2 linked regions of the Microbispora sp. ZYX-F-249 genome follow. The protein of the gene in region 1 interacts with the protein of each later gene in a pairwise test. Links are inferred from orthologs where the notes say so. Each region holds a gene or a part of one and is shown on either strand. Other genes may lie near its edges. The genes, in order: AAH991_RS14930 and AAH991_RS23235.

Evidence for each region.
Region 2: the proteins of AAH991_RS14930 (region 1) and AAH991_RS23235 interact in binary tests that used the Escherichia coli proteins (3 or more experiments, as listed by UniProt). The link is inferred for Microbispora sp. ZYX-F-249 from one-to-one orthologs.

The regions. Positions count from the first base shown.
Region 1 is NZ_JBDJAW010000010.1:153,772-165,354, forward strand. Bases 2,652-5,650 are described here. They hold AAH991_RS14930 (SDR family NAD(P)-dependent oxidoreductase), read right to left. Parts: upstream 4,528-5,650; coding sequence 3,775-4,527; downstream 2,652-3,774. Other genes in these bases: AAH991_RS14935 (MFS transporter), read right to left, coding at 4,524-5,650. In the rest of the region: AAH991_RS14920 (peptidase domain-containing ABC transporter), read left to right, coding at 1-1,836; more of AAH991_RS14935, read right to left, coding at 5,651-5,843; AAH991_RS14940 (TetR/AcrR family transcriptional regulator), read right to left, coding at 5,914-6,495; AAH991_RS14945 (FAD-dependent monooxygenase), read right to left, coding at 6,533-7,705; AAH991_RS14950 (PadR family transcriptional regulator), read left to right, coding at 7,761-8,330; AAH991_RS14955 (aldo/keto reductase), read left to right, coding at 8,380-9,348; thpR (RNA 2',3'-cyclic phosphodiesterase), read right to left, coding at 9,449-10,018; AAH991_RS14965 (MFS transporter), read right to left, coding at 9,981-11,234; AAH991_RS14970 (MarR family winged helix-turn-helix transcriptional regulator), read right to left, coding at 11,240-11,583. UniProt on the Escherichia coli protein: Involved in the biosynthesis of the siderophore enterobactin (enterochelin), which is a macrocyclic trimeric lactone of N-(2,3-dihydroxybenzoyl)-serine.
Region 2 is NZ_JBDJAW010000020.1:38,190-49,700, reverse strand. The notes cover bases 3,215-6,141. They hold AAH991_RS23235 (acyl-CoA synthetase), read right to left. Parts: upstream 5,522-6,141; coding sequence 3,908-5,521; downstream 3,215-3,907. Other genes in these bases: AAH991_RS23230 (3-oxoacyl-ACP reductase), read left to right, coding at 5,717-6,141; AAH991_RS23240 (steroid 3-ketoacyl-CoA thiolase), read right to left, coding at 3,215-3,915. Also shown: AAH991_RS23250 (MaoC/PaaZ C-terminal domain-containing protein), read right to left, coding at 1-458; AAH991_RS23245 (acyl-CoA dehydrogenase family protein), read right to left, coding at 539-2,737; more of AAH991_RS23240, read right to left, coding at 2,743-3,214; more of AAH991_RS23230, read left to right, coding at 6,142-6,649; AAH991_RS23225 (SDR family oxidoreductase), read right to left, coding at 6,938-7,714; AAH991_RS23220 (SDR family NAD(P)-dependent oxidoreductase), read right to left, coding at 7,743-8,489; AAH991_RS23215 (TetR/AcrR family transcriptional regulator), read right to left, coding at 8,539-9,168; AAH991_RS23210 (FAD-binding protein), read left to right, coding at 9,325-10,863; AAH991_RS23205 (alpha/beta hydrolase family protein), read left to right, coding at 10,875-11,511. UniProt on the Escherichia coli protein: Involved in the biosynthesis of the siderophore enterobactin (enterochelin), which is a macrocyclic trimeric lactone of N-(2,3-dihydroxybenzoyl)-serine.

The sequences.
Region 1 (11,583 bases):
CTCGACCCGGCGCGGGGGCGCCGGCGGCTGTCGCGGCGGCAGTTCCGCGCCGGTTACTCCGGCACGGTGCTGCTCGCCGACGCCCCTTCCGGGCTCACGCCCGCCGTCAGGTCCCGGCCGTGGCGGGTGTTGCGCCCCCTGGTCGTGCCCGCGCTGGCGAACCGGGGGCTGATCATCGCGGTGCTGCTGGCCTCGCTCGGCACGCAACTCGCCGGCCTCGCCGTGCCGGTGTTCACCAAGCTCGTGGTGGACCGGCCGGTGGAGACCGACGTGACGACGCTCTCGGCGGCCGCCTTCTGCGTCGTCGCCGCGCACGCGCTGATCGCCTGGACGCGCGCCTGGGCGCTCATCAGGCTGCAGACCTCGGTGGCGGCCGAGATGATGCGCAGGCTCGTCGGCCACACACTGGCCCTTCCGTACCGCTTCTTCCAACGCCGCTCCAGAGGAGACCTGCTGAGCCGGCTCAGCGGGGTCGCGATGCTGCGCGACCTGCTCACCGAGCAGGCGCTGGCCTTCCTGTTCGACCTGTTCACCGCCGTGACCTATCTGGCGCTGCTGCTCGTGGCCTCGCCCGGGATGGCTGTGCTGACGCTCGCGGCCGCCACCCTCCAGGCCGGCGTGGTGCTGGTGACGGCCCGGCGCGGCACGCACCTGGCCCTCGCCGCGCTGCACACCAACGCCTCCACCCAGTCCGCCCTCGTCGACAGCCTGGCCGGCATCGAGGCGATCAAGGCGACCGGAGGCGAGGCGGCGGCCGTCGCCCGCTGGCGTGAACGGCACGACGAGGAACTGGCCACGGGAGCGGCCCGCAACCGGCACGTGGCCGGGGTGCAGGCGGCGAGCCACGCGCTGGGGATGGCGCTCGACCTGGGGCTGCTCGTCGCCGTGTTCGCCACCGCCGGCCACGGCGCGACGCTGGGCGACCAGCTCGCCCTGGTGTCCCTCGCCGCCTCGGCGGCCGCGCCGCTCACGTCGCTGCTCGGCATCGTGTACCAGCTCCAGCTCGCCGCGGCGCACGTCGGCAGGATCGCCGACCTGATCGGCGCGGAGCCGGAGCGGCAGGGCGGCGTCCGATTGGCCGGCGGGCTCCGCGGCGCCATCACCGTCACCGGCCTCAGCACCGGCTACGACGCGCGCAGCCCGGTGCTGCGTGACGTGTCGCTGCGCGTTCCGCCCGGTGCGCGGGTCGCGATCGTCGGCGCGTCCGGTTCCGGCAAGACCACGCTGGGGCGGGCGTTGATCGGGCTGGTCGAGCCGTCCTCCGGGCAGATCCGCTTCGACGGCGTGCCGCTGGAGGATCTCGACCGGCGGTGGCTGCGCCGGCAGGTGGGGGTCGTCACCCAGCAGCCGCACCTGTTCGCCGGCACGGTCATGGCCAACATCGCCGGCTTCTCCGGCCTGAGCAGGCAGGAGGCCGAGTACGCCGCCCGCCTGGCCGAGATACACGACGAGATCGTGCGGCTCCCGCAGGGCTACGACACCGACGTCGGCGAGGGCGGCGGGCGCCTGTCCGGCGGCCAGCGTCAGCGTCTGGCGCTGGCCCGCGCCCTGGCCGGCCGCCCCAGGATCCTGCTGCTCGACGAGTCGACCGCCAGCCTGGACGCGGCGACCGAGGAGCGCATCCGCCGGAACCTGCTACGGCTCGGGCAGACGCAGATCATCATCGCCCACCGGTTGTCGACCATCCGGGACGCCGACCTCATCGTCGTGCTGGACCGCGGCCGGCTGGTCGAGGCGGGCACCCATGACGACCTGATGGCCTACGGCGCTCACTACGCCCACCTGGTCCGCCATCAGGGTCAGCCGGCCGGGCTCGCCGCGACTCCCGCTCACTGATCCTCCTCCGGCCCAAGTCCCCGGCCAGTTGGATGCAAGTCCTTCCCTGTTGTCTGGAAGTCCGCGAAGGACTGCCCTGCCGGGAGGACGCTCATGCCCACGGACGCGGCGACGCGGACGGAGTTCCGCGTCCTCGGCCCCCTGGAGGCCCACGACGGCGAAGGCGCGCCCGTCGATCTGGGCGGGCCCGTCCAGCGGTCGCTGCTGGCCAGATTGCTGGTCGCGCGGGGAGGCGTGGTGCCGGTCGGGCGGCTCGTCGACGACGTGTACCGCGGCGCGCCTCCGGCCTGTGCCGTGGCTACGTTGCGAGCGCACGTGTCGAGACTGCGCCGGGCCGTAGAGCCGGGCCGCGCGCCGCGTACCCCGCCGTCTCTGCTGATCTCGCGTCCTCCCGGGTACGCGCTGGCGGCTTCGGACGTCGACGCCCTGCGCTTCGAAGAACTGGTGCGCGGTGCGGAAGGCCGGCCGGCGGCGGAGGCGCTGCCCCTGCTCGACGAGGCGCTGGGGCTGTGGCGGGGTCTCCCGTACGGGGAGTTCTGCGACGAGCCGTGGGCCGTCGCCGAGGTGGACCGGTTGTGGGAGCAGCGTGCGGCGGCGGTCGAGCGGCGCGCGCAGGCGTTGCTGGACCTGGACCGGCCGCAGGCGGTGATCGGCGGCCTGGAGGGGGAGACGGAGGCCAACCCGTCCCGGGAGCGGCTGTGGTGCCTGCTCGCGCTGGCGCTCTACCGCACCGGCAGGCAGGCCGACGCGCTGGCCGTGCTGCGCCGCGCCGCAGGCCGCCTGGGACGCCGTCCGGGGACGACCTCGGGCGCGGCGCTGCGGACGCTGGAAGCGGACATCCTCCGGCACGCCCCCTGCCTGGGACCCGTCCCCGCTGCCGTGGCGCACGCTCCGGAGGCCCCTGCGGAGGCCCCTGCGGAGGTCCCCCGGGAGCGGCCGCCGCTGCGCGGCCGGGAGCGGGAACTGGCGGAACTGACGACCATGCGGCCGGGCGCGGCGCCGGCGGTCGCGGCGGTCGGCGGGGAGCCGGGCATCGGCAAGACCGCCCTGCTTGCGGCCTTCCGGGAGGACCGCGCCCGGCTCGGACATCTGGTGCTGTGGGGCGGCTGTGACGACGCCGGCGAGGCGCGCCCCTTCGGGCCGTGGCGTCAGGTGCTGGGGGCGCTCCTGCGGAGCCGCCCTCCCGCTGACCGCTCCGCCCTGCGGGACCTGCTGGACGACGTGCCGCCCGCGGTCACGGCGTCCGCGCGCCGCGGCGGGGCGGTCGCCCGATGGCTGGCCGCCGCCGCACGCGAGCAGCCGCTGGTCGTCGTCCTCGACGACCTGCACCGTGCGGACCCGGCATCCGTCGAGCTGCTCGGGGACGTCCTGATCCATCTGCGCGCCGTGCCCGGCGACACGCCCGTAACCGTCGTCGCCGCCTTCCGCTGTTCCCCGCCGCAGGGCACCGCCGGGCACGCGGCCGAAGATCTGCTGTGTGCTCTGGCCCGCTACGACCTGGTGAGAGTCCGGCTCGAGGGTCTGGACGCCCGGGCGGTGGGCGCCCTCGCCGCCGATGCCGGCGTCACGCTGGACGAGCCGGCCGCGCGCCGGCTGACAGAACGAACCGGGGGGAATCCGTTCTTCCTGCGGGAGATCCTGAGCCGGCGCGCGCGGGGTCCGGTGGCGGAAACCGTGCCCGCCGCGGTGGCGGAACTCATCCGCCGGCGGGTTGCCGAGCTGGGGCCGCGGGTCGGCGCGGTCCTCGGGATCGCCGCTCTGATCGGCCGGGACTTCGACCCCGCGCTCGTCGCCGAAGCCGGCGGCGATTCGGTGTGGGACGCGTTGGACCAGGCGGCCCAGGCGGGTCTGGTCGTCTCCCGCGCCGGCCGCATGACCTTCGCCAACGACCTGGTCTGGGAGACCCTCGCCGACGAGGTCCCGCCGTCCCGGAGGGCCTCAGGCCGAGGCGCCGCCGTCGAGTGCCAGGTCGAGCCCCACCGCGAAGCCGGCGTCGTCGGAGGCCAGCCAGAGCACGGTGCCGGTGATCTCGTCGAGGGTGCCGACACGGCCGATCGGCAACTGGTCCCGGAGCCGGGCCGCCCGGTCGTCCGCGGTCTCGCCGGGGCGCATGGACATCTCCGTGTCCAGCGGTCCCGGGCTGACCGCGTTGATCCTGACGCCCGCCGCGATGTTCTCCAGCGCCGCCGTACGGGTCAGCGCGCTGACCGCGGCCTTGGACGCGGCGTAGGCGCCCAGCCCGGGAACCCTCTTGTGCGCCCCGATGTTCGAGGCGATGTTGACGATCACGCCGGAGCCCTGGGCGCGCATCGCGGCGACCTCGTGCTTCATCGCGAGGAAGGTCCCGGTCGCGTTCACCAGCATGACCCGCGCCCAGTCGTCCTCCGGCATGTCCGCGACCGTGCCTGCGGCGAAGATCCCGGCGTTGTTGACCGCGACGTCGAGGCGGCCGAACCGGGTGACGATCTCCCGGACGAGCCGGGCCACATCGGCCGAGTCGGTGACATCCACCGCGAGCGCGGCGGCCCGGCCTCCCTCGGCCTCGATCAGCTTGACGGTCTGCTCCAGCGCCTGGGGGTTGCGTGACGCCGCCACCACGACGGCGCCCTCCCGGGCGAACCCCCGGGCGACCGCCCGGCCGACGCCGGAACCCGCTCCGGTGACCAGAACCACCTTGTCCGTGAACCTCATCGTCGCTCCTCCGATCGGGGCAGCGCGACGGCGACCGTCGCCGCCGCGAGAAGGAAGACCGGGGCCATGGCGGTGAGGGCGAATCCGTAGCCCTCGGTCATGGCCCGGGTGCCGCCCGCCGGCACGTGGCCCGTGCGGGCGGCGGCGAGCGCCACGAGCACGGCGAGGCCCACCGTGGGCCCCGCCTCCATTGCGGTGTTGACCAGTCCCCCGGCCGCCCCGGCGTCCTCGGCGGGCACGTCGTCGAGGGCCGTCACAGTGGCGCCGGAGAAGGCCAGTCCCGAGGCGACCGGGAAGACCAGCAGCCCGGCGAGCACGCTTCCCCCGGCCCCGATGTCGCCGAGCAGCGCCATCGACACCGCCGCGAGCACCAGCCCGGCGACCAGCACGCGCCGCGCACCGAAGCGGCGCAGCAGGCGGCCGCTCACCGGGCCCATGACGACGACCAGGAGAAAGGGCAGGAAGGCCAGACTCGTGCGGATCGGCGACAGCCCGCGCCCCTGCTGCAGATGCAGACTGAGCAGGAACGTGGTCGCCGCGCCGGCGGCCGCCGTGACGAAGACGACGAGCAGGGCGGCGCCCCTGCGGCGGTGCGCCACGAGCCGCAGCGGCAGCAGCGGCCGCGGCGTCCTCGCCTGAAGAGCGACGAAACCGCACGTCAGCAGCAGTCCGGCGGCGGTGACGACCATCGCGCCCCGCAGAAGACCGTAGGCGAACGCGACCAGCCCCGCCGTGGCGAGCAGCGCGCCGGGCAGGTCGAGGCGGGCCGCCGTACGCGGCACGGGCGGCAGCAGGAGGGCCCCGGCGGGCACGGCTGCGACGCCGACGGCGGCGGGCAGGAGGAACGACCAGCGCCACGAGGCCACGGCGGCGACGAGGCCGGACAGCAGGCTGCCGGCGACGGCCCCGGTGGCCGACAGGGTGCCCCACACCGCCAGCGCGCGCTCGCGCTCCCGTACGTCGGGGTGAAGCCGCGTCACCAGGGAGACGGCCGCGGGGGCGGCCATCGCGGCGCCCACTCCCTGGGCGAAGCGCGCGGCGAGCAGGACGGCGTGGCCCGGAGCCAGCCCGCCCGCCGCCGACGCCAGCGCGAGCAGGGCCATCCCGGCGAGGAACATCTCCCGGGCGCCCCACCGGTCGGCGAGCCTGCCCCCGAGGAGCAGCAGCCCGCCGAAGGTCAGCCCGTACGCCGAGCTCAGCAGCGCCAGGTCCCCCTGTCCGAGGCCGAACTCCCGCTGCACGGCCGGCAGCGGCACGGTGAGGAGAGTGATCGCCGCGACGAGCGTGACCTGCGCCCCGCCGAGCACGGCGAACACCGCCGTCTTTTTAGATCGATCAGTCAATAATGAGGGCATGGCAAAGCGCACTCCTCTTTCCACGGGGAGATCAGCGGAGGAGCGCGAGGGCCTGGGCGGCGGCGTCGCGGACGCGGGCGGGATCGCCGCGGCCCTTCCCCATCACCCGCAGCCCCTGCAGGAAGACGAGCACGAATCGCGCCAGCGCCCGGGGATCGGCCTCGGCGGAGATCTCCCCTTGGGCGCGGGCGCGGATGAGCGCGGAGGTGAGCGCCGTCTCCAGGCCCGTCCAACTGGTCTCGACGAACCGGGCCACCGGCTCGTCGTCCGGCAGGAGTTCGGCCGCCGCGTTCACGATCATGCAACCCCGCCGGTCGCGATCGTGGATCGAGTCCTCGGCGTACATCTCCACCAGGGCCCGTACGGCCGGCAGGGCGGGACCGGGCTGCGACAGCAGCTCCACGAGGTCGGGGTCGCGCGTCTGGACGTAGCGCTCCAGCGCCTTCAGGTAGAGGTCGTGCTTGCCGCCGAAGGTGGCGTACAGGCTGGCGCGGCCGATGCCGAGATGCTCGACCAGCTCGGCCATCGACGTGGCCTCGTATCCGCGCCGCCAGAACAGGTCCAGGGCCCGCTCCAGCACGACGTCGGGGTCGAATTCCTTGGTCCTCGCCATGGCCCCGACCCTAGACCATATGAGAACGATCGGTCAATTAAGCCGTGATGTGGTCGTCCCAGGTGATCCGGTGGTCGTACATCCAGGCCAGCGCGTTCCGCTTCTCCACCTGCCGCATGATCACGGGAAGGATGAGGTCGCGGACGAAGGCCCCGCCGGCGCCCGGCGCCTTGCCGTCGCCGTTGCGCTTGCCCTGCGCGACGACGCGCTCGACCCGCTCGCGCCGCAGCCGCTCGAAGGCGGCGAACGCGTCCGTGGTGTCCGGCACGTCGCGCAGGCACTTCCCCAGCACCACGGCGTCCTCGATCGCCATCGACGCGCCCTGGCCGGAGGAGGGCGAGGTGGCGTGGGCCGCGTCCCCCACGATGACCATGCGCTCGCCGAACCACCTGGGCACGGTCGGGTAGTCGTAGGTGTTCCAGGCCGGCAGGATGCGAGGCGTCGCGGCGATGATCTCCCGCATCGGTCCCGCGTCGCTCGCGAAGAGGTCCATGAGCCTGGCCCGCCACCGCTCGGGAGTGATCGCCGCCAGTTCCTCCGCGCTCATCTCCCTGCGGCTCGGCGGGTTGGCGAACCACCACACCTGCCCATCGGGATGGACCATGTAGCCGAAGAAGCACCGCCTGCCGAAGACGAAGTAGCAGACCCCCGGCCTGCCCGGCGCCCGCACGCCTTCGGCGTAGCCGCCCGTGTTCAGCAGCCCGACGTACCGGGCGCGGGGAGCGCCGGGGTCGATGAGGGTGCGAGTGCGCGAGCGCAGCCCGTCCGCGCCCACCAGCAGGTCGCCCTCGGCCTCGCTCCCGTCCGCGAAGACCGCCCGCACCCCTCGCGGGGTGCTCGCGGCGTCGACGAGGCGCCTGCCGTAGTGGATCGGCACGCCCCGCCGTACGGCCTCGTCGCGCAGCGCCTGATAGAGGTCGGCGCGCCGGAGTGTGCGGCTCGGCTGCCTCGTGGTCGCCAGCAGCCTGCCGCGCGCGTTGCGGATCTCCATGACCGGCGTGTCCATGCCCAGGCCGCCGACGACGTCGTCCAGGCCGAGCAGCCGCAGGGCCTCCAGTCCGTTGCGCGCGACCGTGAGGAAGGCGCCGACGCCCTCGGCTCCCCGGTCGTAGGCCTCGAAGACCTCGCTGTCGACTCCGGCGCGCCGCAGCGCCATGGCCGTGACGGGACCCGCGATCCCGCCCCCGATGATCAGAGCTCTCTTGGTCATGCTGTAACTATACATATTATGACTATTTGCCGACAAGGCCCCTATGATGGGCGCCATGTCGACGCGGCGCTCTCCCCTGGCCACGGCGGTGCTCGCCCTGGTCTGCGAGTCGCCGATGCACGCCTACCGGATGCAGCAGCTGATCAAGGAGCGCCACCAGGACGACGTGGTCAACGTCGCGCAGCGCAACAGCGTGTACCAGACCATCGACCGCCTGCTCCGCGACGGGCTGCTCGCGGTCCGCGAGACCACCCGCGAGGAGAACCGGCCGGAGCGCACGGTCTACGAGGCCACCCAACTGGGCCGGGAGACGCTCAAGCAGTGGATGCGCACCATGCTGTCCACCCCGGCCCGGGAGTTCCCCGAGTTCCCGGCCGCGCTCGCCTTCCTGCCCGTGCTGGCGCCGGACGAGGCGCTGGCCGCGCTGCGGCAGCGGATCGCCGCGCTGGAGACGCGGCTGGCCGCGCTCGACGCCGAGCTGACCGAGAGCCTGACCTTCGTCGCCCGCCTCTTCCTCGTGGAGTCCGAATACCAGCGGGGGCAGATCGCCACCGAGCTGGAGTTCGTCCGCGGCCTCGCCGACGACCTCGCCGAAGGCCGCCTCACCTGGGACTTCCGCCTCTGAGGCGCGCCGGGCTCGCCTGGAGTCCACTCCAGGTACCTAGGGTGGGGGCATGGAATACGGACACCTTGGCCGCACCGGCCTGCTGGTCAGCAAGCTCTGCCTGGGGACCATGAACTTCGGTCCGCAGACCACGGAAGAGGACTCCTTCGCGATCATGGATCGCGCCCACGAGCTCGGCGTCAACTTCTTCGACACGGCCAACGTGTACGGCTGGGTCAAGGGCGAGGGGATCACCGAGAACATCATCGGCCGCTGGTTCGCCCAGGGCGGGGGCCGTCGTGAGCGTACGGTCATCGCCACCAAGCTGTACGGCTCGATGGGCGACTGGCCCAACGAGGAGAAGCTGTCGGCGCTGAACATCCGGCGGGCGGCGGAGGCCTCGCTGCGCCGCATGCAGACCGACTACATCGACGTCTACCAGGCCCACCACATCGACCGGGACACCCCGTTCGAGGAGTTCTGGGAGGCCATGGACATCCTCAAGCAGCAGGGCAAGATCCTGTACGTCGGCTCGTCGAACTTCGCCGGCTGGCACATCGCCAAGGCCCAGGAGTCGGCCCGGCGCCGGGGCACCCTCGGCCTGGTCAGCGAGCAGTCCCACTACAACCTGCTCGTCCGCGCCCCCGAGCTCGAGGTCATCCCGGCCTGTGAGGACTACGGCCTCGGCCTGATCCCGTGGAGCCCGCTGGCGGGCGGCCTGCTCGGCGGCATCCTGCGCAAGATCGACAAGGGCCGCTCGGCGTCCGACATGATCGTCGCGCAGCTCGACAAGCACCGCGACAAGATCGAGCGCTACGAGGCGTTCTGCGACGAGCTCGGCGAGGACCCGGCCAACGTCGGCCTGGCGTGGCTGCTGCACCAGCGCGCGGTCACCGCGCCGATCATCGGCCCCCGCACGGTCGAGCAGCTCGACGGCACGCTGCGGGCGCTGGAGATCGAGCTGGACGACAAGGCGCTCGCCCGGCTCGACGAGATCTTCCCCGGCTTCAAGACCGCACCGGAGGAGTACGCCTGGTGATCAGGCGGAATTGAGGAGTGCGCCGACGATCACGATGAGCACGAGCAGCGCGAGCACCGTGGGCAACAGCCAGCGTCGAGGACGATCCACGTCATGGAGCCTAGTCGCGGACTGCCAGTGGGTACGCCTCGACCTGCTCATAGCGCACACTCGCCCCGATGTGGCTGCGTACGAGGTGCACCGACGACACCTCCCAGCGCCGCCCGCCGAAGGCGCTCAGGGCGCCGACCAGGGGGCGCAGGTCGTCGCCGTGACGTGACCGGGTCCTGGATCGGGCCAGGGTGAGATGGGGATGGAACCGCTTGCGGTCGGTCTCCACCGCCCCGGCCCGCCGGGCTCCGGCCGCCACCGAATCGGCGAGCCGCGTCAGCGCCGGTCCGGCGTCAAGACCGACCCAGAAGACGCGTCCCCGGGAGGCGGAGGGGAAGGCGCCGGCGCCGCCGAACGCCACCGTCTGCGAGGAGTGGCGGGCGGCCGCCCGGGCCAGCCGGACGCGGAGCTCGGGCAGGGCCTCGTCGGGCACCTCGCCGAGGAAGGCCACGGTGACGTGCCACAGCGCGGGATCGACCCAGCGCAGCTGCGACCACTCGGCGCGTACGGGGCCGACCGCCGTGGCGATCTCCGCCAGCGCCTCAGGCGGCGGCAGCAGCGCCACGAACAATCTGCTCACGTGCCGATTCTTCCGTGCGGGCCACGCGTGCCGCGACCATCCGGGTCACCAGCACCGCCAGGAAGACGCCGCACATGCTCAGCACGCCGGCGGCCACGACCGAGACCCGGGGGCCGGCCAGCTCGGCGAGCCAGCCGACCAGCGGCGACCCGATCGGGGCTCCTCCGGTGAAGACCAGCACGTAGATCCCCATGACCCGGCCGCGCATCTCGGGCGAGGCGCCGAGCTGCACGATCGTGTTCGCGGTCGTGTTGACCGTGATCATCGCCATGCCCGCGGGGACGAGCATCAGCAGGAAGGCCGGGTATCCGGGGGCGAGCCCGGCGGCGACCTGGAACAGCCCGAAGCACAGCGCCCCGGCGATCAGGAACCGGCGGCTCGGCTTCACCCGGCGCGCGGCCAGCAGCGCCCCGCCGAACGCCCCGACGGCGAACGCGCTGGACGCGACGCCGAAGGAGGACGCGCCCGCGCCGAACGCCTGCTTGGCCATCAGGGCGATGCTCGTCGAGAAGCTCTGCGCGAAGATCGCCATGAACGCCACGAGCAGCAGCGGCAGCAGCAGGTCGGGTCGGCTGCCGACGTAGCGCAGGCCCTCCCGCAGCTGGCCCTTGCCCCGCGGCACGGGCTCGGGCGAGCGCAGCTCGGACACCCGCATGAGCGCGAGGCCGGTGATCACCGCGGCGAACGACGCGGCGTTCAGCACGAAGATCGGGCCGGTGCCCATCCAGGAGATCAGCAGACCGGCCACGGCCGGCCCGACGACCCGGGCGAGGTTGAAGGTCGAGCTGTTCAGCGCGATGGCGTTCGGCAGGTCCCGCCGGCCCACCATCTCCACGACGAACGACTGCCGCGTGGGCACCTCGACGCACGACACCAGGCCGAGCGTGAACGCCATCGCGTACACGTGCCAGACCTGGGCCGTGCCGGTGATCACCAGCACGCCCATGGTGAGCGCCAGCAGCCCCATGAGCGTCTGGGCCACCATGAGGATGCGACGCTTGGGGTAGCGGTCCGCGATCACTCCGCCGAACATGCCGAAGAGCATCGTCGGCAGGAACTGCAGCGCAACGGTGACGCCGAGCGCCGAGCCGCGGCCGTGCGAGAGGTCGAGGACCAGCCAGTCCTGGGCGGTTCGCTGCATCCAGGTGCCGACGTTGGAGACGACGCCCCCGGCGGCGAACAGGCGGTAGTTGTGGTTCCGCAGCGAACGGAACATGCCGCCTACATCGTCGACAGCTTCTCCAGGATCGGCGCCGCCGCCCGCAGTGCCGCCCTCTCCTCCGGCGTCAGGTCTTTGAGCCGCTGCGCCAGCCAGGCCTCCTTGGTGCGGCGTTCCTCCTTCAGCAGCTCCGCTCCCTGCGGCGTCACGCTGACCGTCACCTGCCGCCGGTCGGTCGGATGCGGACTGCGTGCCAGCAGACCCCGCTCCTCCAGCTTGGCGATCACGCGGGTCATCGAGGGTGGCTGCACCTTCTCGTGCTCCGCGAGCTCGCCGGGGGTCATTGCGGTGTGGCGCTCGACGGCGACGAGTGTCGCGAGCTGTGTGGGCGTCAGTGAGTGGTGCG
Region 2 (11,511 bases), on another replicon or contig:
CCGCCCTCGCCACGCGCCCAGATCCGCATGGTCGTGGTCCACAGCGGGACGCCCTCGCCGTCCGTCGCGGACTGCTCCATCTCGATCACCGCGGCCTTGCCCTTGTCCCAGACGTTCGCGACGCGGGAGGACACGACGGCCCGCCCGGCGGCGGGCAGCGGCCGGTGCACGGTGAGCGCCTGCCCCGCGTGCAGGATCCGGCGCAGGTCGATGTCGATGCCGGGCATGCTCATCGCCGTCGGCGGCCGGTCGCCGGAGGAGACGCCCTGCCCGGCGACCATGGCGAAGGTGGGCAGCACGCGCAGCCCGCGCTCGTAGGTGTAGGACAGCTCGGGGTCGGAGGCGGCGTCCGCCCCCGCGCCCAGGCTGAGGTGGTAGAGCAGCACGTCCCTGCCGGTCCAGGCGATCTCCCGGGTCGCCGGCGGCGCCCCCAGCGCCTTGTCGACGTCGATCGGCATGGCTCAGTCCTCCTCGTCGTCTCGGCGGCCTTCGGCAGGGCCGCGTGCGCATATGCCGGCGCCCGCGGCGAACGCCCTGCTCATGCCCGCACCTCCGGGTCGCGGGGCAGGCCGAGCAGGCGCTCCCCGATGATGTTGAGCTGCACGTCGGTGGTGCCTCCGGCGATGGACATGCAGCGGGAGCTGAGGAAGCGCAGCGTGGGGTCGGACCACCGGTCCATGCCCTCGCCGGTCAGCGACTCCGGGCCGACCCAGTCCATCGCGGTCTCCCAGACCTCCTGGACGTGCTCGACCCCGATCAGCTTGGCGACGCTGGACTCCGCGCCGGGCTGCTGCCCCGTCAGCGACCGCAGCGTGGTCCGCAGCGCGAACAGTGCGCCGGACTGGGCGTCGCAGAGGATGCCGCCGAGCCGGGTCAGCCGCTCGTCGTCCATCTCACCCGGGCGTGCCGCGGCGAGGTCGAGCAGCGCCTCGCCGCCGCTGCCGAGCGAGGAGTCGTGCGACAGCGACACCCGCTCGTTGGCCAGCGTCGTACGGGCCAGCTTCCAGCCGTCCCCGGGCCGGGCGACGAGCATCTCGTCGGGGACGAACACGTCGTCGAGGAAGACCTCGTTGAACAGCGCCTCGCCGGTCAGCTCGCGCAGCGGCCGGATGTCGATGCCGGGACTGGACATGTCGAGCAGGAAGTACGACAGGCCCTTGTGCTTGGGGGCGTCCGGGTCGGTGCGGGCGAGCAGGATGCCCCACTGCGCCTCGCGGGCCATCGACGTCCAGACCTTCTGGCCGCTGATCTTCCAGCCGCCCTCGACCTTCTCGGCCCGGGTGCTCAGCGCGGCGAGGTCGGAGCCCGCGCCGGGCTCGCTGAACAGCTGGCACCACACCAGGTCGCCGCGCAGCGTCTGGGGCAGGAACCGGCCCTGCTGCTCGGGGCCGCCGTGCGCGATCAGGGTCGGCACCACCCAGGCGCCGATCACCATGTCGGCGGCGCGGAGCCCGCCGGCTCGCATCTCCTCGGCGATGACGAGCTGCGTGACCGCGTCGGCGCCCTTGCCCCAGGGTGCGGGCAGGTGCGGCGCGGTGTAGCCGTACTCGGCCAGGTACCGCAGCCGGTCCCGGCCGTCGAGGTCGAGCGCGGGCCGCAGCTCCGCGCGCACCTCCGCGCGGATCCGCCCGGCCTCCGGCGGCAGCTCGACGCCGAGCTCGCGGCGCACGCCTTCGAGGGTGAGCCGGGCCACCCTGCGGCGCCACCACGAGGTGGAGCCCAAAGTGATGCGGAGCGTCTGCGCCCGGCGCAGGTACAGGCCGGCGTCGTGCTCCCAGGTGAAGCCGATGCCGCCCAGTGTCTGGATGCAGTCCTTGGTGACGGAGAAGGCCGCCTCCGGGCTGGTCGCCCCGGCCACCGCCGCCGCGAGCGCCGCCTCGCCGTGAGCGCCGGCCTCGTCGAGGGCCCGCGCCGCGTCCCAGGCGCACACCCTGGCCTGCTCGGCCCGGGTCAGCATGCGGGCACAGCGGTGCTTGACGCCCTGGAACTGGCCGATCGGACGGCCGAACTGGTGGCGCACCTTGGCGTACTCGGCGGCGGTGGCGGTCGCCCAGTCGGCCAGGCCGGACGCCTCGGCCGCGAACAGCGCGGCGGCCAGGTCGAGCACCACGCCGTCGGCGAGGCCGTCCAGCACGTCGGCGGCGGGAACGGCGACTCCGTCCGCCCGGACCCGCGACGGGCGGCGGGTCAGGTCGTGGCCGGGCAGGTCCTCGGTCGTCACGGCCGCGCGCGGCAGCACGACCCAGGCCGTGCCGGTCCCGTCGGCCGCGGGCAGCACGAACACGTCGGCGACGTGGCCGCCGAGGACCGGCTCGGACACGCCGGAGACCGTGGCGCTTCCGTCCGCGCCGCGGGTGAGCGTGAGCCCGCCCGGCCGCAGGCCGACCGCGCCGACCGTCGTGCCGTTCGCCAGACCTTCCAGCACGGCGCCGTGCCCGGCGCGGTGCAGCACCGCGCCGGCGAGAGCCGTGGGCAGGAACGGTCCCGGGACCATCGCCCGGCCCAGCTCCTCCAGCACGACGGCGAGTTCGAGCAGCCCGGAGCCCGCGCCGCCCGCCTCCTCGGGCAGGTGCAGCCCGAGGAGGCCCTGCTCGGCCAGCAGCGGCCAGAACTTCGGCAGCTCCTCGTGCTCGGCGTCCACCGCCTGCCGCACCACGGCCGGCGTCACGTGCCGGGACGCGAAGGCGCGTACGGCGTCGCGCAGGTCGCGCTGCTCGTCGGTCAGTCCGATCGACATGTGATTCAGATCCGTTCGATGATCGTGGCCGTGGCGTGGGCACCGCCCGCGCACATGGTGACGAGGGCGGTCGAGCCTCCGGTGCGCTCCAGTTCGCACAGCGCCTGGGTGATCAGGCGGGAGCCGGTCGAGCCGACCGCGTGCCCGAGCGCGATCGCGCCGCCGTTCACGTTGACCTTGTCCATGTCGGCGTCGAGCACCCGCGCCCAGGAGAGCACGACCGAGGCGAACGCCTCGTTGATCTCGACGAGGTCGACGTCGGACAGCTTCATGCCCGCCTTGTCCAGCACGTGCCGGGTCGCGTCGATCGGCCCGTCGAGGTGGTAGTAGGGGTCGGAGCCGACCATGCCGGAGGCGACGATGCGCGCCCGCGGCCGCAGACCGAGATCGCGCGCCCGGTCCGCGCTCATCAGCAGCACGCCGGCCGCGCCGTCGCTGATCTGCGAGGAGTTGCCCGCGGTGTGGATGCCGCCCGGCATCACCGGCTGCAACCTCCCCAGCGCCTCCATGCTGGTGTCGCGCAACCCCTGGTCCCTGCTGACGACGGCGGTCTCCCCCGTCGGTCCCCCGGGTCCCATCACCGGCGCCTCGACCTCGAGGACCTGGCCGTCGAACCTGCTTTCCGCCCACGCCCGCGCGGCGCGCCGCTGGGAACGCAGGCCGAGCGCGTCGGCGTCCGCACGGGTGATGCCGCGCCGCTGCGCGATCCGCTCGGCCGCGGTGAACTGGTCGGGCATGTCCAGGGACCAGGACGCCGGGAACGGGCTGCCGGCGTCCGGGGTGACCGCGGCGCCGAGGAAGACCCGGCTCATCGACTCGACCCCGCAGCCGATGCCGATGTCGATCGCGCCGGCCGCGATCAGCCCGGCGACCAGGTGAACGGCCTGCTGGCCTGAGCCGCAGGCGCAGTCGATCGACGTGCAGGCCGTGGTGTACGGCAGGCCCGCGTGCAGCCAGGCCTGGCGGGTGACGTTGTTGGCCTGCTCCCCGGCCTGGGTGACGCAGCCGCCGATGACCTGCGCGACCGCGTCGGCGGCGAGGCCGTTGCGCTCGATCAGGGCCCGGTGCACCGCGCCGAGCAGCTCGGCCGGGTGCAGCCCGGCCAGTACGCCGTAGCGCTTGCCGACCGGTGTGCGCACCGCGTCGACGATGACGGCCCCAGTGACGGTCTCAGCCATCGTTCCTCCTGGTTTGCGTTGACAGAACGTTCCTGGCCCACCGGTAGTCCGCCTTGCCGCTGGGCGAGCGCTCGACGGTGTCGGCGACGACGATCGAGGCGGGCACCTTGTAGCCCGCGATCTGGGCGCGGCAGTGCGCGCGCAGTTCCTCCGCGCCGGCCGCCGCGCCCGGGCGCAGCTCCACCACGGCGGCGACCCGCTCGCCGAACCGCTCGTCGGGCACGCCCGCGACCAGCGCGTCCATGACCGCCGGGTGGGACTTCAGCGCCTGCTCGACCTCCTCGGGGAAGACCTTCTCCCCGCCGGTGTTGATGCAGCCCGAGCCACGGCCGAGCAGCACGATCGTGCCGTCCTCCTCGACCCGGGCCATGTCGCCGAGCACCGCCCAGCGGACCCCGTCGACGACCGGGAACGTCGTCGCGCTCTTGTCCGGGTCGTTGTGGTAACGCAGCGGGACGTGCCCGGTCCGCGCGACGTACCCCAGCCGGCCGGAGCCGGGCTCGATCGGCCGGAAGTCCTCGTCGACCACCTTGATCCGGGGGCCGGCGGCCAGCCGCATCAGCCCGTCGGGGCCGATCCCGATCGTGCCGTCCACGCCGGACTCCGACGAGCCGAAGCCGTCGTTGACGTAGAGGCCGGGGATCAGCGACGCGGCCTCCTCGCGCACGCTGCGCGACAGCAGCGCCCCGCCCGAGCCGAGCACCTTCATCGAGCTCAGGTCGTAGCCCGCGCCGTGCTCGCGGATCGCGTCGAGCAGCGGGCGGGCGATGGCGTCGCCGACCACGGTGACGATCACGGCGTGCTCGCGTTCGATCAGCCGCAGCGTCTCGACCGGGTCGAACCGCCGCAGCAGGACCGTCGTCGAGCCGGCCAGCAGCGCGCTCAACAGCGTGTAGGCGGCCGCTCCGTGCATGAGCGGAGCGGTGAGCAGGTAGACGACGGGCGTGCCCGCCGCCGCGGCCGCGGCCAGCTCCTCCGCCGTCCCGTACGGCGGGCCGTAGTGGTTGCCGCCCTTGAGCGCGGCGAAGTAGAAGTCCTCGTGCCGCCACACGACGCCCTTGGGCATCCCGGTCGTCCCGCCCGTGTAGAGCACGTAGTGGTCGTCGGGGCCGCGCTCGGCGGCCATCGGGACGGTGGCGGGCCGGGCGGCGAGCGCCTTCTCGTAGTCCACGGCCTCGACCCCGGCCGGCCAGCCGGGCGCCTGCGTGCCGTCGTCCACGACCACCACGTGGCGCAGCTTCGGGCACCGGTCCGCGAGGGCGGCGGCGGACGGGGCGAACTCACCGCCGATGACGAGGGCGACCAGGCCGGCGTCCTCGTAGATGTAGTGCAGCTCCCGGTCGGTGTACCGGTAGTTGATGTTGATCGGGACGGCCCTGATCTTCAGACAGGCGAGCAGGGCCTCGACGAACTCCACCCCGTTGAGCATGTGCACGCCCACGTGCTCGCCCGGCCGCACACCGGCCGCGCGCAGGTGGCCGGCCAGGGCGTCCGCCCGGGCGTCGAGCTCCGCGAAGCTCAGCCGCCGGGTGCCGCAGACCAGTGCGAGGCGTTCGGGGACCGCCGCGGCGACGGCCTCGAACAGCGATGCCACGTTCAGGCTCATGGGGTGAGGCTAGAAATCATTTCTGTTTCGGGCAACGGCTCAGTCCCGCTCAGTGGTGCCGCCGATCGCTCGCCACACCGCACGGACCCATCCTTGTGTCACCGAGTGGGACACCCGTGGCTGGGAGAGCCAGCGGGAAAAACTAGAATACATACTAGTTTTGACTGTGATCATCAAACGGGCAGGAGTGCGCAGATGAGCTCGAACACGAGCCTGGAGGGCAAGACCGCCGTCGTCACCGGCGCCGGGGCGGGCCTGGGCCGCAGCGAGGCCCTCGCCCTCGCGGAACGCGGCGCGAACGTCGTCGTCAACGACGTCGGCCCGGCGGCCGGGGACGTCGCCGCCGAGATCAGGGCGCTCGGCCGCGAGGCCGTCGCGGTGACCGGCGACATCGGCGACTGGTCCATGGGCGATCGCCTCGTCGAGGCCGCCGTGGAGTCCTTCGGCGGCCTCGACATCGTGGTGAACAACGCCGGCGTGCTGCGCGACAAGATGCTGTTCAACCTGACCGAGTCCGACTGGGACGACGTCATCCGCGTCCACCTCAAGGGGCACGCCGGGCTGTCGCGGGCCGCGGCCGTCCACTGGCGGGCGGCGAGCAAGGCCGCGGGCGGCCCGGTCTACGCCCGCGTGATCAACACCTCGTCCGAGGCGTTCCTGTTCGGGTCGGCCGGCCAGCCGAACTACTCCGCCGCCAAGGCCGGCATCGTCGCGCTCACCCTGTCGACCGCCCAGGGCCTGTCCCGGTACGGCGTGCGGGCCAACGCGATCTGCCCCCGGGCCCGTACGGGCATGACGGCCGGCGTGTTCGGCGACGGCGGTGAGGCCGGCGGGCTGGACGTGCTCGCTCCCGAGCGGGTGGCCACGTTCGTCAGCTACCTCGCCTCCCCCGCCTCCGAGGAGATCAACGGCCAGGTGTTCGTCGTGTACGGCGACATGGTGGCCCTCATGGCGGCCCCGACCGTGGAGCGCAAGTTCACCGCAGCCGACGGCGTGTTCTCCGTCGAGGAGCTGGACGCGCAGGTCGGCCCGCACTTCAGCGGGCGCGACCCGTACCGGACCTACGCGGCCTACTCGGTCGCGCAGCTCGACACCACCGGCGTGCAGAACGTCGCGCGCGCGAAGTGAGGAACGCGGGGCCGCGCGCCGTCGCCCGCTCAGACGGGAGCCGGCGTGCGCGGCCGGGCCGGCCGCACGACCGTACGCGCTGAAGCGGCCACGGCCGCGGCGAGAACGGGCAGACCGGTGACCAGGGCGGCGCCCCGGCAGCAAGGCGAGGAAGGGTCCGAGGCCGAGGAGGAGCAGGGCGCCGCCCGTGATGGCCACCAGCAGGGTCATGGCCGAGCCGAAGCCGTCGTAGTGCACGTCCTCGTGCGTGGACCAGGCGGCGACGACCGGGGAGCCGCGCGTGCGCCGTCAGTACACGTCGGGGCCGCGCAGGGTGGCCTCGGCGCCGCCGTCCACGAAGACGATCTGCCCGGCCATGTGGGAGTTGTCCGGGCTCACCAGCCAGCGCAGGGCGCCGGCGACGACCTCGGGCTCGGCGTAGCCGTTCAGCGGCATCGGCACCGCCCGGTCCATGACCTCGCGCATCGTCTCGTCCTCGAACAGCGGAGCCGACATCGGGGTCAGCACGACGCCCGGCGCCACCGCGTTGAGGGGGATGCCGCAGCCGGCCCACTCGGGCGACACCGCCCGGGCGCGCAGCCAGCGGGCCAGGGCCGACTTCGAGGACGGGTAGAGCAGCCGCCCCTGGCCGCGCTCGACCGCCCGCTCCGCCAGCGCGACCGCCCGCGGTTCGTCGCCGTCGAGGCAGGCGCGGACCACCTCGGGATCGGCGGGCTGGGTGGCGGAGATCGAGGCCACCGCGGCGGCGCGGGGCCGCTCCGCGCGGGCGAGCGCCGGGCGCAGGCCCTCCAGGATCGCGGTCACGCCGAAGAAGTTGACGGTGACCGTGCCCACGGCGACTCCCGAGAGACCGGCGCAGGCCACGACGGCGTCCAGCGCGCCGCCCGCCCGATCCAGCACCTCCCGCACCGCGCGGGCGCGGCCTTCGGGGGCGGACAGGTCGGCGCACACCTCGGCGTCCTGCAAGTCGACGCCGATCACCTCGTCGCCCCGCTCCCGCAGCGACGCGGCCAGCGCCCTGCCGATGCCCGAGGCCGACCCGGTCACCGCGATCGTCCGTGTCACGTCGTCACTCCTTGTCGAAGGGGGCGCGTCAGGTTCCGGAGCCGCCGTCGACCCGGAGGTTCGCGCCCGTGAGGTATCCGCCGTCCGAGGAGGCCGCGAACGCGATCGCGGCCGCGATCTGCTCGGGGGCGGCGCTGCCGAGCAGCGAGCGGATCCGCCCGAAGTACCGCAGGTCCGCGCCCTCGGGAAACTCGATGTCGCGCGTCAGCGGGGTCGCCACCGTGCCCGGGGAGATCGGCACCACGCGGATGCCGCGCCCCACGACCTCGGCGGCCAGGCTCAGCGAGAAGGCCAGCACGGCGCCCTTCGACGCGGCGTACGCCGTCATGTACGGGTTGCCCTGGGTGGCCGCGATCGACGCGACGTTCACGATGACGCCGGTCCGGTCGGGCAGGTGACGCAGCGCCTCCCGGCAGAACAGCGCGGTGCCGACGAGGTTGACCGAGAACAGCAGGTTCAGGTCGGCCACGGTCAGCGACTCGATCGGCGTCGTCCGCTGGATCCCCGCGACGTTGACGAGCACGTCGATGCCGCCGAGCCCGGCCGCCGCCGCGTCCACGGCCGTCACCACGGCGGCCTCCTCGGTCACGTCGGCCACGTGCGGGACGTACCGGCCGGAACCTTCGATCAGCGAGCCGGTCTCCGCCAGCCCCGCGGCCGCGCGGTCCACCGCGAAAAGGTCGGCTCCCTCGGCGGCGAGCCTGATCGCGGTGGCCCGCCCGATCCCCGAGCCGGCGCCCGTGAGCAGGACCTTCACCCCGTCGAAGCGGTTCATACGCGCACGCTAACGGCGCTCGGCGGGAGCGGCCCGGGCCGCGTCCCGGTCAGCGGGAGACGGGACCGGAGGGCGCGTTCGACCGGGGCGCGAGCAGCAGCCGGCAGGCGATCCGGATGTCGCTTTCGGTGTCGGGGATCGACGCCCGGCCGTTCAGGCTCGATTGGAGCACGCCGTACCAGCACTGCATCAGCAGCCGGATCAGCGTGACGTCCATGACGGTGGGCTCGGCGATGCCGAGCGTCCGCAGGACGATCTGCCGGAACGTCAGGTCGATCCGGCCCGCGTCGGCCACCGCGGCGGCGTTGGCGGAGTTCGCCGACTGCAGCATCGCGGTGGCGAGCGCGGGGCGGCGCAGCAGCTGCCTGCTGGCGAGCACGAGCACCTCGCCGACGGCGTCCTCCGGCGTCATCCCGGGCTTGGGCTGCTGGACGCTCTCGCCGAACCTGTCGACCTGCTCGGCCATCACCGCGGTGAACAGGTGGGTCTTCGAGGGGAAGTACCGGTACAGCGTGGCGATCGCGACCCCGGCCTCCTTGGCCACCTCGTGCATCTGGACCCGTTCGAGTCCCTTCTCGGCGCCCATCCGGGCGGCGGCGCGCAGGATGCGCAGATGACGGGCGCGCTGCTCGGGCGAGCTCGGCTCGGCCGGCGCCCTGACCTCGGCGATCCTCGGCACGTCTCCCCCTGACCGTTCGTGTGTCGCAACGACGATACACAGCGCTGCTCGCATCCCCGCCACTGGTCCATACCACTCAGTGGGACGAACGGGCCGGTCACGCGGCCGCTGCGCTTGCCTTTACCCACCACGATCGGCGACGACAGGAGGATCGGCATGCCGGGCGCACCCACACCAGCCTGGGACGACGAGTACGACGTGGTGGTGGCCGGTTCCGGTGCGGGAGCCCTGACCGGCGCCCTGACGGCGGCGGCGGGCGGGCTGCGCACCGTGGTGCTGGAGAAGACGGCGCTGCTCGGCGGCACGTCCGCGTACTCGGGCGCGGCCGTCTGGCTGCCCGGCACGCAGGTGCAGCGCCGCGCCGGGATCGGCGACTCGACGGAGTCGGCCCGCGTCTACCTCACCGCCCTGCTGGGCGAGGCGGAGGCCGACCGGCGGGAGGCGTTCCTCGCGACCGCGCCCGAGGTGGCCGAGTTCCTGGAGCGCGACCCGGCGATCGAGTTCGAGTCGCGCGCCTTCCCCGACTACTTCCCCGCCCCCGGACGGCTCGACGCGGGGCGGTCGTTCGTGCCGCTGGACCTGCCGGCCGAGCGGCTCGGCGATCTCGCCGCGCTGGTGCGGCCTCCGGTGGACCGCGACCGCGACGGCCGCGGCCACGGCGAGGGCCCGCTGTCGGCCGGGCGGGCGTTGATCGGGCGGCTGCTGCTGGCCTTCGTGAACACCGGCAACGGCGCCGTGCGCACCGGCGCCGCCCTCACCCGGCTCGTCGTGGAGGACGGCCGGGTGACCGGCGTGGAGGCCGCGACCGCCACGGGCGCCGTACGGCTGCGCGCCCGCGAAGGCGTGCTGCTCGCGGCCGGCGGGTTCGAGGGCGACGCGAAGATGCGGGCGGCCCACGGCGTCCCCGGAACGGCCGAGTGGTCGATGGCCCCGGCGGGCGCGAACACCGGTGACCCGATCCGGGCCGCCGCCGCGATCGGCGCGGCCACCGGCCTGATGGGCGAGGCGTGGTGGTGCCCGGGCGTGGCGCTGCCGGACGGCCGGGCCGCCTTCACGCTGGGCTTCCACGGCGGGCTCATGGTCGACGCGTCCGGCCGCCGCTTCGCCAACGAGTCGCTGCCGTACGACCGGATGGGCCGCGAGATGATCGCCGAGCCCGGCCGCATGCCCGCCCACCTGATCTTCGACTCCCGGTTCGGCGGGCGGCTCCCGGCGATCTCACTGCCGGGACGCCGCGCCGAGGAGCACCTGGAGGCCGGCACCTGGGTGCGCGCCGGCACCCTGGAGGAGCTGGCGGAGCTCATCGGCGTGCCGCGCGAGGCGCTGCGGCACACCGTCGAGCGGTTCAACGGCTTCGCCGCGACCGGCGTGGACGAGGACTTCCACCGCGGCGAGGACCCCTACGACCGGTTCTTCGCCGGGCAGTCCGAGGCGCCGAACCCCTGCCTGGTCCCGCTGGACACCCCGCCCTACTACGCCGCCCGGGTGGTGCTCAGCGACCTCGGCACCAAGGGCGGCCTGCGCACCGACCCCGACGGACGGGTGCTCACCGGGGACGGACGGCCGATCCCCGGCCTGTACGCCGCGGGCAACACCAGCGCCTCGTTCTCCGGGCGCCGCTACCCCGGCCCCGGTGTCCCGATCGGTTCGGCCATGGTCTTCGCCTACCGGGCCGTCAAGGACATGGCACGTTGAAAGGATCACCGATGTCATTCCCCCGGTCCCGTCTCAGGGCGCTGTCCCTGGCCGCCCTGACCGCCGTGGCGATCGCGGCGCCCGCCGCGGCCGCCCCCGTCCAGGCGGCCGATGCCGGCGCGGTCGCGGGCACCGTCCCTCCGGGGCTGCGCGGCACGCCGCTGTCCGCCCGTCCGCTGACCGGCGCGGCGGCGCTGCCGAGCGCGGCCCGCGACTGGTACGTCACCTACGTCTCCGAGGGCGCCTCGGGTGAGCGCGTCACCGTGTCGGGTGTGGTGTCCGTGCCGGCGACGCCGCCGCCGCCCGGCGGCTGGCCGGTGATCAGCTGGGCGCACGGCACCACGGGCACGGCGGACGTCTGCGCCCCCTCGGCCGACACCGCCGACGGGCCCGCCCACGGCTACCTGGCCTCGGTGAACCCCACACTCGATGCCTGGGTGGCACACGGCTTCGCCGTCGTGCGCACCGACTACGAGGGCCTCGGCACCCCGGGCGGGCATCCGTACATGAACGGGCGGAGCGCGGCGGCCAGCGTGATCGACATGGTGCGCGCGGCCCGCCGCGTGGACCCGCGCATCGGCCGCGACTGGTTCGCCGCCGGGCACAGCCAGGGCGGGCACGCCGCGCTGTTCACGGCCGCCGCCACCG